DNA from 2 places in the Metabacillus mesotrionivorans genome. Region 1 is predicted to be linked to the other one. Evidence: riboswitches for the same ligand, from Rfam matches in the RefSeq annotation. Region 1 holds a riboswitch; the other holds the start of a gene.
What was found. Region 1 has a riboswitch for S-adenosylmethionine ahead of mtnW (2,3-diketo-5-methylthiopentyl-1-phosphate enolase). Riboswitches for the same ligand answer to the same signal wherever they lie in the genome.
Positions count from the first base shown of each region.

Region 1 (6,193 bases):
GAGCGCGGATCCATTCAGGAAAACGGATGTCATAGCAAATGACTCCGGCACTTTGAATTCCTTCAAGCTTAAAAAGTCCTTTTTCTGTGCCGCCGTTAAGATACAAGTGTTCATCCATCAGTTTGAAAAGGTGCAGTTTGCTGTATTCGTGCAGGAGTTCACCCTGGGTGTTAAACACATACATGGTGTTTGTTACTCCTGCTTCTGTTCTTTTAGCTACAGACCCTGCTATGATATTAACCGAGCAGTTTTTTGAAAGGCCGCTCATCAGGGAAAGGGTGCGTTTTCCTTCTTCATCTGCCAGCACATCAAGACGTGTCAGGTCATATCCGGTCGTCCATAATTCCGGCAGGACAATAACATCAGGATTGTCGCTGAGCATGATGGATTTTATCTTTTTTTCCGCTGCTGCAATGTTTTCTTCCGGTTTTCCGAATGCAATGTCTGTCTGCAGGCAGGCGATTTTAAGTTTCATATACGTCATCTCCGCTAAAAAATATTTTCCTTTACAAGCTGACTATAACAATATATGATTTTTGACTAGAATTTCAAGAATTTTCACAAGAAGGTGCAAAGATGAAAAAGTTTGAGCAATCAACGCTATTGAATAATCTTCCGAAACAATTTTTTGCAAGTCTCGTTGCAAAAGTAAATGCGAGTATTGAGGCCGGGCATGATGTCATTAATCTTGGCCAGGGGAATCCCGATCAGCCGACGCCGCCTCATATTGTAAAAGCTCTGCAGGAAGCGGCAGGCAAACCGGACTATCACAAATATTCACCGTTTAGAGGACAGCGCTTTTTAAAAACGGCGATAGCAGAATTTTATCAAAGGGAATATAGCGTCACACTGGATCCTGACACAGAAGTGGCCATTCTTTTTGGGGGAAAGGCAGGTCTTGTGGAAATTCCGCAGTGTCTCCTTAATCCCGGTGAGACAGTTCTAGTTCCCGATCCGGGCTATCCGGATTATTGGTCAGGAGTGGAGCTTGCGAGGGCCCGTATGGAATATATGCCTCTTTTGAAGGAAAATGAGTTTTTGCCTGACTACTCTAAGCTCTCAGAAAAAGCGAAGGCGGATGCAAAGCTCATGTTTTTAAACTATCCGAACAACCCTACAGGGGCAGTGGCCAGCAGGAGCTTTTTCGATGAAACGGTTGCGTTTGCAGAAGAAAATGATATATGCGTCGTCCATGATTTTGCTTATGGAGGCATCGGTTTTGACGGCAGAAAGCCAATCAGCTTTCTAGAATCAGATGGAGCAAAAGAGACTGGAATCGAAATTTATACGCTTTCTAAGACGTATAACATGGCAGGGTGGAGGATCGGTTTTGCAGTAGGCAATAAAAGTGTCATAGAGTCGATTAATCTTTTGCAGGATCACATGTTTGTCAGTGTATTCAGCGGAATACAGGAAGCTGCGGCTGTTGCTCTTCTTGCCCCGCAGGACTGTGTCAGCGAGCTTGTCGCACGCTATGAAAGCAGACGTGCGGCGTTTATAAACGCGCTGAACCGCATCGGCTGGAAAGTGGAGGCCCCGCCTGGATCATTCTTTGCATGGCTGCCTGTACCCGAGGGATTCACATCGGAATCCTTCGCTGACTATCTGCTGGAACACGCTCATGTATGCGTGGCGCCGGGCATTGGATTCGGGACGTTTGGTGAGGGATATGTCCGTGCCGGACTCTTAACCTCTGAAGAGAGATTAAGAGAAGCCGCAGATAGAATAAAATCTTTAAATCTCTTTTCATTGCCGGTTGACAGCTGAGGGAAAAGCTGTCATAATCCAAATTAATTTCAGGTTATTCAGAACATATACAATTCTTATCAAGAGCAGGTGGAGGGACTGGCCCGATGAAGCCCGGCAACCGACTTAAACAGTGTTTAAGCACGGTGCTAAATCTTGCAGCTATTGCTGGCAGATAAGGATCTTACCCATTTCAGATAAGGTCTCTTCCGTCAGCGGAGGGGACCTTTTTTATTTAAATGCGAAAGGCAGGTACAATCATGAGCGGCGTTACAGCAACCTATCTCATCTATGATCAGTACAGCATCCAAAAAAAAGCAGAAGGAATTGCCACCAGCCTTACGGTCGGCTCATGGACGGACCTTCCGGAGCTTACACAGCAGCAGCTGAAACAGCATAAGGGTCAAGTTGTTTCCGTTGAAGAAACAGATGCTGAAGAACGCATTTCCGAGTTTCTCGGAAAAAAAGTGAAAAAAGGTATTGTGAAAATATTCTATCCCGGCGTGAACTATTCTCATGACCTGCCTGCGGTCCTGACGACGGTTTTCGGAAAGCTATCTCTTGACGGGGAAGTGAAACTGCTTGATTTGGAGTTTACAGGAGATCTTCTTTCTTCTTTTCAGGGACCTGCATTCGGCATAAGCGGCATCAGGGAAAAACTCGGAGTCTATAACCGGCCTCTTCTCATGAGCATTTTCAAAGGAGTCATCGGACGTGATTTATCGTTTTTAAAAGAACAGCTAAGAAATCAGGTGCTTGGCGGCGTTGATCTTGTAAAGGATGACGAAATCCTGTTTGACAATCCGCTTACGCCGTTTGAACAAAGAATCACAGCAGGAAAAGAATTGCTCGGCAGGGTGTATGAGGAGACCGGCCACAAAGCGATGTACGCTGTTAACTTAACCGGAAAGACATTCAGTCTCAAAGAGAAGGCAAGACGCGCTTCAGAGCTTGGGGCGGACGCCATTCTTTTTAATGTTTTCGCTTATGGTCTTGACGTTTTGCAGGAGCTTGCAGAAGACAGGGAGATTCATGTCCCGATCATGGCGCACCCTGCTGTAAGCGGTGCTTTGTCTTCTTCCGCCCTTTATGGGATTTCACATTCTCTGCTGCTTGGAAAATTGCTTCGCCAGTGCGGAGCTGACTTTTCCCTCTTCCCGTCGCCATACGGCAGTGTGGCACTTGAAAGGGATGCCGCACTGTCTATCGGTGCAGCGTGCAAAGAGAGCACTGGGTTAAAAGAAACGTTTCCGGTTCCATCAGCAGGAATTCATCCGGGTCTTGTGCCTGTTTTGATCCAGGATTTTGGCATCGACAGCGTCATTAATGCCGGCGGAGGCGTACACGGGCATCCAGACGGTGCGCAGGCGGGCGGAAGAGCTTTCCGCTCTGCAATCGATGCTGTGCTTGAAGGCATCTCATTATCTGAAAAAGCTAAAAGTGAACGCGACCTTCAGCTTGCACTGGATCTATGGGGTCAGGTGGAGGTGAACCGATGAGCAAACCGGTTATTATCTGCGATTTTGACGGCACGATAACAAACAATGACAATATTATCGCGCTCATGAAACAATTTGCACCTTCTGAGTGGAACTCTCTGAAAGATGACGTTTTAAGCCAGCGCATCTCAGTCCGTGAAGGAGTCGGCAGGATGTTTGAGCTGATCCCGTCACATCTCAAGGGGGATATGATTCAGCATTTGCTGTTTACCGCACAAATCCGGGACGGATTCAGTGACTTTGTTCAATTTGCAAAAGACAATGAAATACCGCTGTACGTTGTGAGCGGAGGCATTGATTTTTTTGTCTATCCGCTGTTAAACGGTCTTGTAGAGCATGACCGTGTCTACTGTAATGAATCAGATTTCAGCGGGGAATATGTTCAAATCCTCTGGCCGAACTCATGTGATGACAGGTGCACAAATGACTGCGGATGCTGTAAGCCGAGCATCATCAGGAAGCTTGCTGCCTCTGATCAGGAGGTCATTGTGATCGGAGATTCGGTGACAGATCTTGAAGCGGCCAAGCTTGCAGATTTTGTATTTGCCCGGGATTATCTTCTTGAAAAATGCGATGCACTAAAGCTGCGCCATCAGGCTTTTTCAAGCTTTTATGACGTAATTGAAGGGCTGAAGACAAGGCAGGAGGCAGCAGTATGAGCTTATATAAACAGCGCTGGAGTGAGCTTGCAGCTGTGAAAAGGGAACTGGCGGAACGGGACTGGTTCCCGGGTACAAGCGGAAATCTTGCGATAAAAGTACATTCCGACCCTCTTTCATTTCTGGTCACATCAAGCGGAAAAGATAAGAGACTTGAAACAGATGAAGATTTTCTGCTTGTGGACGGTGCTGGAACACCCCTTGAAGACACAGCTCAAAGGCCTTCAGCGGAAACCCTTCTGCACGTTGAAATCTATAAGCGGACCAGTGCCGGCTGCAGCCTCCATGTCCACACCGTAGACAATAATGTGATTTCTGAAATATATGGCGATGAAGGCGGAATCACTTTCAAAGGGCAGGAGATTATTAAAGCTTTCGGGCTGTGGGAAGAGGATGCGGAATGGCATATTCCAATCATCGAAAACCCTGCGGATATTCCTGCTCTTGCTGCTGATTTTGGTCAGTATGCAAAAGGCAGCTCTGGTGCCGTTCTCATCCGGAACCACGGCATTACGGTATGGGGAAAAAACGCTTTTGAAGCCAAAAAAGTGCTGGAAGCGTGCGAATTTTTATTTTCTTATCAAGTGAAATTACTTGCTCTTAAACAGGCAAAATCGCTTGTGCGATAAATTTAACATACAGGAGGAATGAAGGATGGCGACGATCCGACTTCAAGAAACGAATGAAAGATTAACAGATCAAAAGGAAGTTTCAGCTTTTCTTAATGCGCAGGAGGTTATTTATGAGCAATGGGATATAGAGAAGCTGCCTGAGGCATTGAGAGAAAACTTCAGTCTTTCTGATGAACAAAAAGAAGAAATTCTTCAGGTGTTCACAAATGAAATTGCGGATATCTCGGAACGCCGCGGCTACAAGGCGCAGGACGTTATTTCTTTGTCTGAAAGCACGCCGAATCTTGAACAGCTTCTTCAAAATTTCCAGCAGGAGCACCATCACACAGATGACGAAGTCCGCTTTATTGTCAGCGGCCACGGTATTTTTATTATCCAGGCAAAAGACGGCTCATTTTTTGATGTTGAACTGGATCCAGGCGACCTGATCTCTGTTCCTCCGAACATCCGCCACTACTTTACACTGCAGGAAGACCGCAAAGTAGTAGCAGTCCGCATTTTTGTAACGACAGAAGGATGGGTACCTATCTACGAAAAAGAACAGCAGCAGGCTTAAACGGTCTTAAACCCCCTTCACTTTCAGAAAGGGGGTTTCTTGTGTTTAGGAAAATTATAAAGAGTAAAAGGTTGTGGATAACATAACAAAGTTATCATCGGCAAGGGTAAGCGCCTAAATCCTCTGTCAGAACGACCCGGACTTTTCCGCGGAAATCTTATCTGCCTATCGGAGAGGGGCTTGGCGCTTCCGCTTTTGTTCTGGCTATTAGACGAAATAATACGAATTTTCTTTACTCTTGTCCTGTTCTATGGTAAATTTTCAACAATATAGAGAGGGGAGGATTGTCAGCATGAAAATTCGCTACAATTTTGTTAAAAAAGAAGATGTCAGGTACTGCAAGGCGGAGAGCACTGTAAAAGAAGCTTACGAATTACTGAAAGAATCAGGCTACCGCAGCATTCCTGTTCTGAAAGACAACGGAACAGTTTTCGCAGGTTTGATCTATAAAGTTGATCTGCTCGATTATTATGTAGAAAAGCAGGGCAAGGATGAGGATTCAATTGAATCTTTGATTGCAGATAAGGATGCATTTGTTTACGAGGAGGATTCGTTTTTTAAAACGTTTCTGACAATCAGAAGGCTTCCATTTTTGGCTGTCCTGAATGAAAAAGATGAATTTTCCGGAATCATTACACATGGAAACATCATGGATGTTCTTGAAGATTCATTCGGCATGAAAACAGGAGGTTATATCCTGACTGTCGGCACTAAAGAACACAAGGGTGCCATCAAGGAGCTCGTCTCTGCCATCAAAGATGTAAATATCGAAGGGCTGCTCACACTGGATAATGGAGATACATATTTAAGACGGATCATCGTAAATCTGTCCCATGATATTTCAGAAAAAAAGCTTCATAAAATCATCAAAAAACTCGAAGAAAAAGATTTCAGAGTGACCGCAGTGGATGATGTAAACAAAAGTGAGAAAGTACTGATGAAATAACTGCAGAACCGGTAATTCCGGTTCTTTTTATTTTTAAAAAAATTGGAAATAAAGGTTTAAAAGTGGGGGAATATGGGAAAAGAAAAGCAAATGAGCCGGTTCATCCAGGTGTGTTAACAGAATTGTCAAAAAGTCCTGTAAAAAAGCTGTCGGAT
Region 1 covers NZ_JBQMFF010000001.1:598,282-604,474, forward strand. Annotated here, with positions in the region: gene ACTSEZ_RS02995 (carbon-nitrogen family hydrolase) at 1-475, opposite strand, end outside; gene ACTSEZ_RS03000 (pyridoxal phosphate-dependent aminotransferase) at 577-1,767, shown strand; SAM riboswitch class I at 1,821-1,928, shown strand; gene mtnW (2,3-diketo-5-methylthiopentyl-1-phosphate enolase) at 2,007-3,245, shown strand; gene ACTSEZ_RS03010 (2-hydroxy-3-keto-5-methylthiopentenyl-1-phosphate phosphatase) at 3,242-3,904, shown strand; gene ACTSEZ_RS03015 (methylthioribulose 1-phosphate dehydratase) at 3,901-4,533, shown strand; gene mtnD (acireductone dioxygenase) at 4,559-5,092, shown strand; gene cbpA (cyclic di-AMP binding protein CbpA) at 5,385-6,038, shown strand.

Region 2 (6,193 bases), on a different contig from region 1:
AGCGCAGTTCTGTTAGCCATTCCGGTTCGCCAAGTTCTTTTGAAAAACCGGCGACATAGTCATGGTTGAATGTTGTCTCTACTGTCATCTTAATCCCCCTAACGCTTACGCTTCTTGACCAACAGTTTCGTCTTCGATGCCAAGCTCTTGTTTAATCCAGTCATATCCTTCTGCTTCAAGGCGCTGAGAAAGCTCAGGTCCGCCTGATTTTACGATTCGTCCCTGCATCATAACGTGTACATGATCAGGTGTGATGTAGTTAAGCAGGCGCTGATAGTGAGTGATGATCAGGCAGCCGAACTCTTCAGAACGCATTTGGTTGATGCCTTTTGAAACGACTTTAAGAGCGTCGATATCAAGTCCTGAATCAATTTCATCAAGAATGGCGATCTTAGGCTCAATCATCATTAATTGAAGAATTTCGTTGCGTTTTTTCTCACCGCCGGAAAAACCTTCGTTCAGGTAGCGCTGTGCCATATCAGGATCCATTTCAAGGAACTCCATGTTAGAATCCATTTTGCGGATGAATTTCATTAATGAAATTTCTTCGCCTTCTTCTTTGCGCGCATTGATAGATGAACGAAGGAAGTCCGCGTTCGTTACTCCGCTGATTTCGCTTGGATACTGCATTGCAAGGAACAGACCTGCGCGTGCGCGCTCATCAACTTCCATTTCAAGTACATCTTCACCGTCAAGTGTGATGCTGCCTTTTGTTACTTCGTACTTAGGGTGCCCCATAATTGCTGATGAAAGCGTTGATTTACCAGTACCATTCGGTCCCATGATTGCGTGGAACTCTCCGCCTTTTATTTCAAGGTTTACACCTTTCAAAATCTCTTTTCCGTCGATTTCCACGTGTAAATCTTTAATCACTAATGTTGATCCTGCCATAACTGCTTATACCTCCAATAATCTATAAGATCTGAATTTAATCATTCTCAATTTATTCTCATTCTAATTTTATAACAAATGAAAAGTGAATACAACTTTTTCGGAGGCTGAGCCAATTCGCCGCAACCCAAAAGGAACCAGCCTGCGGCTGATTCCTTTTATCCATAGTCTATCCATTCATTTTCCGGTCAAGTTCCGCAAACAGCTGTTTGCTTTTCTGATAGTCCTCTTCACGATTCTTTTCTACTTCCATACGCTTCTCATGGTTTCTGCTGTACACTGCGTACCCCATTTTGTGGGACTGCATAAGAGCCTTTTCCATTTCAGTCGTGTAATTCAAATCAAGCTTCTGCTGACTTGCGTAGATAATGAATCATCCTCTCAGGTTTTGTAAAAACGATACTACTATCGTAATACCCCTTGTAAAAAAGTTCAAACCTGCTGAGAAGGGATAAGAATGAGTGACATACAAACAGAGCTCTTCACTGCCTGATGCAGGCAGAATTTAAATAGATGCTCTTATTTCCTGCTGTTTGCTACTGTTTCAGCTGATTAAGCTCTGTGATGCATTCCTGAACAAGCGTAACAGACTGGCTCATGGCGGCTCCTCCGCCGAATGCAGCCGTCACGCCTACGGTTTCGAGAATTTCCTGTTCGCTCGCACCCTGATCAAGGCATCCCTTTGTATGATAAATGATGCAGTATTCATCCTGGGAGTAAATACTGATCCCAAGGGCAATCAGCTGTTTTTCTTTTTGGGAGAGAGTCCCTTCCTTAAAGCATTCCTGTGTAAATTCATTATAAAGGTGAGCAAGTTCCGGCATTTTTTCTGTAAAGATGCCAAGGCCTTCTTTGTAATCGTGCAAAGCTGCTTCGCTTGAGTTTCTCGGTTCAAAATGCTGCATGATGTTCAGCTCCATTCCTAAGATTCAACACCGTTAGTATGCAGAAAACAGGTCCAGAGTATGCGGAAAAATACAGGATGCAGCAGCTTCATATTTGGTTTGGAGTGGCTGTTTTCTTCTATATAATATTTAATGTTGTTTAAGGAGGAATTTTCTTTTCTAATTTAGTTTGCAGTAGTACCCGTTCCCTTCCGCTCCGGGAACAAGATTACCGCGGGGAGGGCCGGAAGCTTCCTCGCTGCGCTTGCGGGATCTTCCGTGCCCTCTTCTTCCCTTAGAAAAGCGGAAGCGCCCGTTTTGCTCCGGCAGTCAGATAAGAAATCACCCGAAAAGTCCGGGTCCCGCCTTTTTGGGGGATTTTGTTCTGACAAAGGAGTTTGGCGCTGCAGCTGGACAAGGAGTCAAGTTCCCTCCGCTTCAGTACACTGGTGTTTTTGATCCATTTTAGGGAGTGACTCCATAACCGGAAGCATCTCCGTTACTTATGACTCTTTAGCTCATTCAGATCTGTTTGAAGGGTCATATCTCCGCTCCTTATGAACACTCATCTCCCGTGGACCTTACTGAAGGATCATATCTTCTCTGCTTATGACCCTTCATCTGATTCAGAACTATTCGAATGGTTATATCTCCACTTCTTATGACGCTTCAGCTCATTCAGATCTGTTTGAAGGGCTATATCTCCGCTCCTTATGACCTTTCGGCTCTCGTGTACCTGCCTGAAGGGCTATATCTCCGCTCCTTATGACCTTTCGGCTCTCGTGTACCTGCCTGAAGGGCCATATCTTCTCTGCTTATGCCCTTTTAGCTCATTCAGAACTGTTCGAATGGTTATATCTCCGCTCCTCATAACCCTTTAGCCCTAGCCCCTGAAAAGTGTCAGCACAAGAAAAAACCCGAACTGATTTCCCAGTTCGGATTTTCCAATGGCTGTGCAACTTATTTTCCGTCTACAGGCACAACGGCACCTTCGTATTTTTCTTCAATGAACTTCTGGATTTCTTCTGAGTGAAGAACGTCCACAAGCGCTTTGATCTCTTCTTTGTTTTCGTCACCTTTACGGACAGTAATGATGTTTACATATGGAGAATCAGATCCTTCAAGTGCAATTGCATCTTTTTGAGGATTCAGACCGGCTCCGATTGCATAGTTCGTGTTGATCAGAACTGCATCTCCCTCGTCATTGTTATAAGCCTGAGGAAGGATGCTTGCTTCAACGTCAGCTTTAAATTTCAGGTTCTTTTTGTTTTCGCCGATGTCGTCAACCGTAGCTGTTGTTTTATCGACACCTTCTTTAATTGTAATCAGGCCTTCATTTTCAAGAAGGGAAAGCATGCGTCCATGATCAGCAACAGAGTTGCTCATAATGATCGTTCCGCCTTCAGGAATATCTTCAAGTGATTTATGCTTTTTAGAATAAACACCGATCGGCTCGATGTGGATACCGCCGGCATTCACAAAATCGTAGTCCTTGTTTTCAGCCATTTGTGACTCAAGGTACGGGATATGCTGGAAGTAGTTAGCATCAATTTCTTCGCTTGCAAGGGATTTGTTCGGCAGGATGTAGTCCTGGAAAGGAACGATATCAAGCTCGATGCCTTTTTCTTCAAGTAAAGGCTGGGCTTCTTCTAAAATTTCAGCATGAGGAACATTTGATGCTCCAATTTTGAGGGTCTTTGTTTCCTCGCCGCCACCATCACCGCCGCCGCAGGCAGCAAGAGCAAAAGCAGATGTAGCAAAAACAGCACTTAAGAGTAATTTTTTCATAGTGATAATCCTCCCTAACGTTTATCTAATTTTGATGTTATAAAATCTCCAATAAATTGGATAATGAAGACAATGACAAGTATTAAAATGGTTGCAATCATCGTTACAGCATTATTGTTTCTCTGGAAGCCTTCCAAAAAGGCAAGGTTTCCAAGGCCGCCTGCACCAACTACTCCAGCCATGGCTGTGTAGCCGACAAGAGCAATCGCTGTTACTGTAATCCCGGAAATTAAAGCAGGAGATGATTCTGGAATCAGGACCTTCCAGATAATTGTAGATGTTTTAGCGCCCATTGATCTGGCCGCTTCAATAACTCCTTTATCAATTTCACGGAGTGCAATTTCAACCATCCGGCCATAAAACGGAGCAGCGCCGATAATTAATGCCGGCAGTGCCGCCTTTGCACCAAGGAACGTGTCAAGAATGGCCTTGGTAAAAGGAATAAGTAAAATGATCAGCAAGATAAACGGAATCGATCTAAAAATGTTTACAAATGCAGATATGATGACATTAACCGGCTTGTTTTCCCAAATTCCGCCTCTGGATGTCAGGAAGAGCAGCAAGCCGAGGATAATGCCCAGTACAAATGTCGCCGCCACCGAGAATGCAGTCATGAACAGGGTTTCACTGGTTGCTTCCCATACGTTTTCCCATCTCACGTTCTCAAACATTTGAAATCACCTCCGCCTCGACCTCTTGGCTGCGGATGTAGGCCATCGCTCTTTCAAGCTCACCCTGTTCGCCGTCCATGTGGATAAACAGTGTGCCGTAAGATCCGCTTTGCGTTTGTGAAATTTTCCCCTGAAGAATGTTTACCTGAATCGGATGGTTTCGGATCAGGTTCGTAATAAGGGGATTTTCAGTTGAGTCACCTACAAATGTCAGCTGAATAACCATGCCTTGCTTATATTTTTCAAGGATCAGCTCCATTGTTTCCTGCGTGTCGTCCGGCTCTGTTATTTGTTTCACAAAGCGCTTGGTGATCGACTGCTGTGGCCTTCTGAATACGTCAAGCACTTCTCCCTGTTCAACAATTTTTCCGCTTTCCATGACTGCCACGCGGTGGCAGATTTTTCGGATAACATGCATTTCGTGGGTAATCAGAACAATCGTCAGCCCTAACCGTTCGTTAATGTCAACAAGCAGGTCAAGAATGGAATCGGTTGTCTGCGGGTCAAGTGCTGAGGTTGCCTCGTCACAAAGCAGCACTTTTGGATTGTTGGCAAGGGCTCTCGCAATACCGACCCTCTGCTTTTGTCCTCCGCTCAGCTGGGAAGGATATGAGTCTTCCCGGCCTTCAAGTCCGACAAGCTTAATCAGCTCTTCAACCCTTTTAGCCCGCTGAGCACTTTTTATTCCGGCAATCTCTAGCGGAAACGAAATGTTTTCACGGACTGTTCTTGACCAAAGAAGGTTAAAATGCTGGAAAATCATGCTGATTTCCTGCCGCGCTTTTCTAAGATCGCTGCCGCTGATTTTATCGATGCCCTGGCCGGCCACCTGAATGGAGCCTTCCGTTGGTTTTTCAAGTCCGTTCAGCAGGCGGATAAGTGAACTTTTCCCGGCGCCGCTATAACCGATAATTCCGAAAATTTCACCTTTGTTTATGTCCAGATTGACGGAATCAACAGCCGTAACTCGGCCATTCTTCGTCTGAAAGACTTTTCGTACGTCCTTTAGCGTAATCATGAATTCACCTTCTTCCAAAATTCCACTCACTAACATTTTGCTCTATATCGCCTTGCTTCATGTTTTTTCTCAGTAAACAAAAAAGCCTTTCTGCAGAAATGAGCAGAAAGGCATATGTGAAAAAACCTTTCTCTCATCTTTCAAAGCTGCAAGCTTTGAGTGAATTGGCACCTTTTCAACAATGTTGACGGTTGCCGGGCTTCATAGGGCACTTCCCTCCACCTCTCTGGATAAGAGACTGACAAATTTATTAAATTGACTGTATATTTAGTGAGTTTATAGTACGAGAGTGATTCTATCATGCAACAAAAGTACGTGTCAAGAACAAAAGCGCAAGCGCCTTGGTCAGATCCGATAGGCAGATAAGAATCCGGCGAAAAAGTCCGGGTTTGACTTTTTTGACGGATTTGTTCTGACAGAGGATTTAGGCGCTGGAGCTGGACGAGGATAACCTTGTCTTATCGTGCTGTCGATTCTGTCAGTGACCTTATGCCGACAGCCTTTTCAATTGCCTGCTCCAAGTCTTCGAGCAGATCGTCTATATGTTCAATGCCAACAGAGAGCCTGATTAAATCCTCTGTTACGCCTGATTTTCTCAGGCCGTCAGCGTCGAGCTGCTGATGTGTCGTGCTTGCCGGATGAATGATGAGGCTCTTTGCATCCCCTACATTTGCAACGTGTGACCACAGCTCCGCAGAGTTGATCACTTTAGCCCCTGCTTCGCGTCCGCCTTCAATGCCGAACACCACGACTGCACCAGCTCCCTCCGGCAAGTATTTCTCAGCAAGTGCCCGGTCCGGATGCTTTGAATCTTCAGGATAGAGAACCCATTTAACTGCAGGATGTCCATTCAGATAGTATACAACCTTCCTCGTATTCGAGATATGCTCTTTCATTCTGACATGCAGCGTTTCAAGACCGAGGTTAAATTGAAAAGCATT
Region 2 covers NZ_JBQMFF010000003.1:210,399-216,591, forward strand. Annotated here, with positions in the region: gene sufD (Fe-S cluster assembly protein SufD) at 1-88, opposite strand, end outside; gene sufC (Fe-S cluster assembly ATPase SufC) at 106-891, opposite strand; gene ACTSEZ_RS10990 (YuzK family famiily protein) at 1,061-1,231, opposite strand; gene ACTSEZ_RS10995 (carboxymuconolactone decarboxylase family protein) at 1,428-1,796, opposite strand; gene ACTSEZ_RS11000 (MetQ/NlpA family ABC transporter substrate-binding protein) at 2,736-3,563, opposite strand; gene ACTSEZ_RS11005 (methionine ABC transporter permease) at 3,578-4,234, opposite strand; gene ACTSEZ_RS11010 (methionine ABC transporter ATP-binding protein) at 4,227-5,252, opposite strand; SAM riboswitch class I at 5,383-5,489, opposite strand; gene ACTSEZ_RS11015 (O-acetylhomoserine aminocarboxypropyltransferase/cysteine synthase family protein) at 5,711-6,193, opposite strand, start outside.
Region 2: another riboswitch for S-adenosylmethionine. It lies ahead of ACTSEZ_RS11010 (methionine ABC transporter ATP-binding protein); the one in region 1 lies ahead of mtnW (2,3-diketo-5-methylthiopentyl-1-phosphate enolase).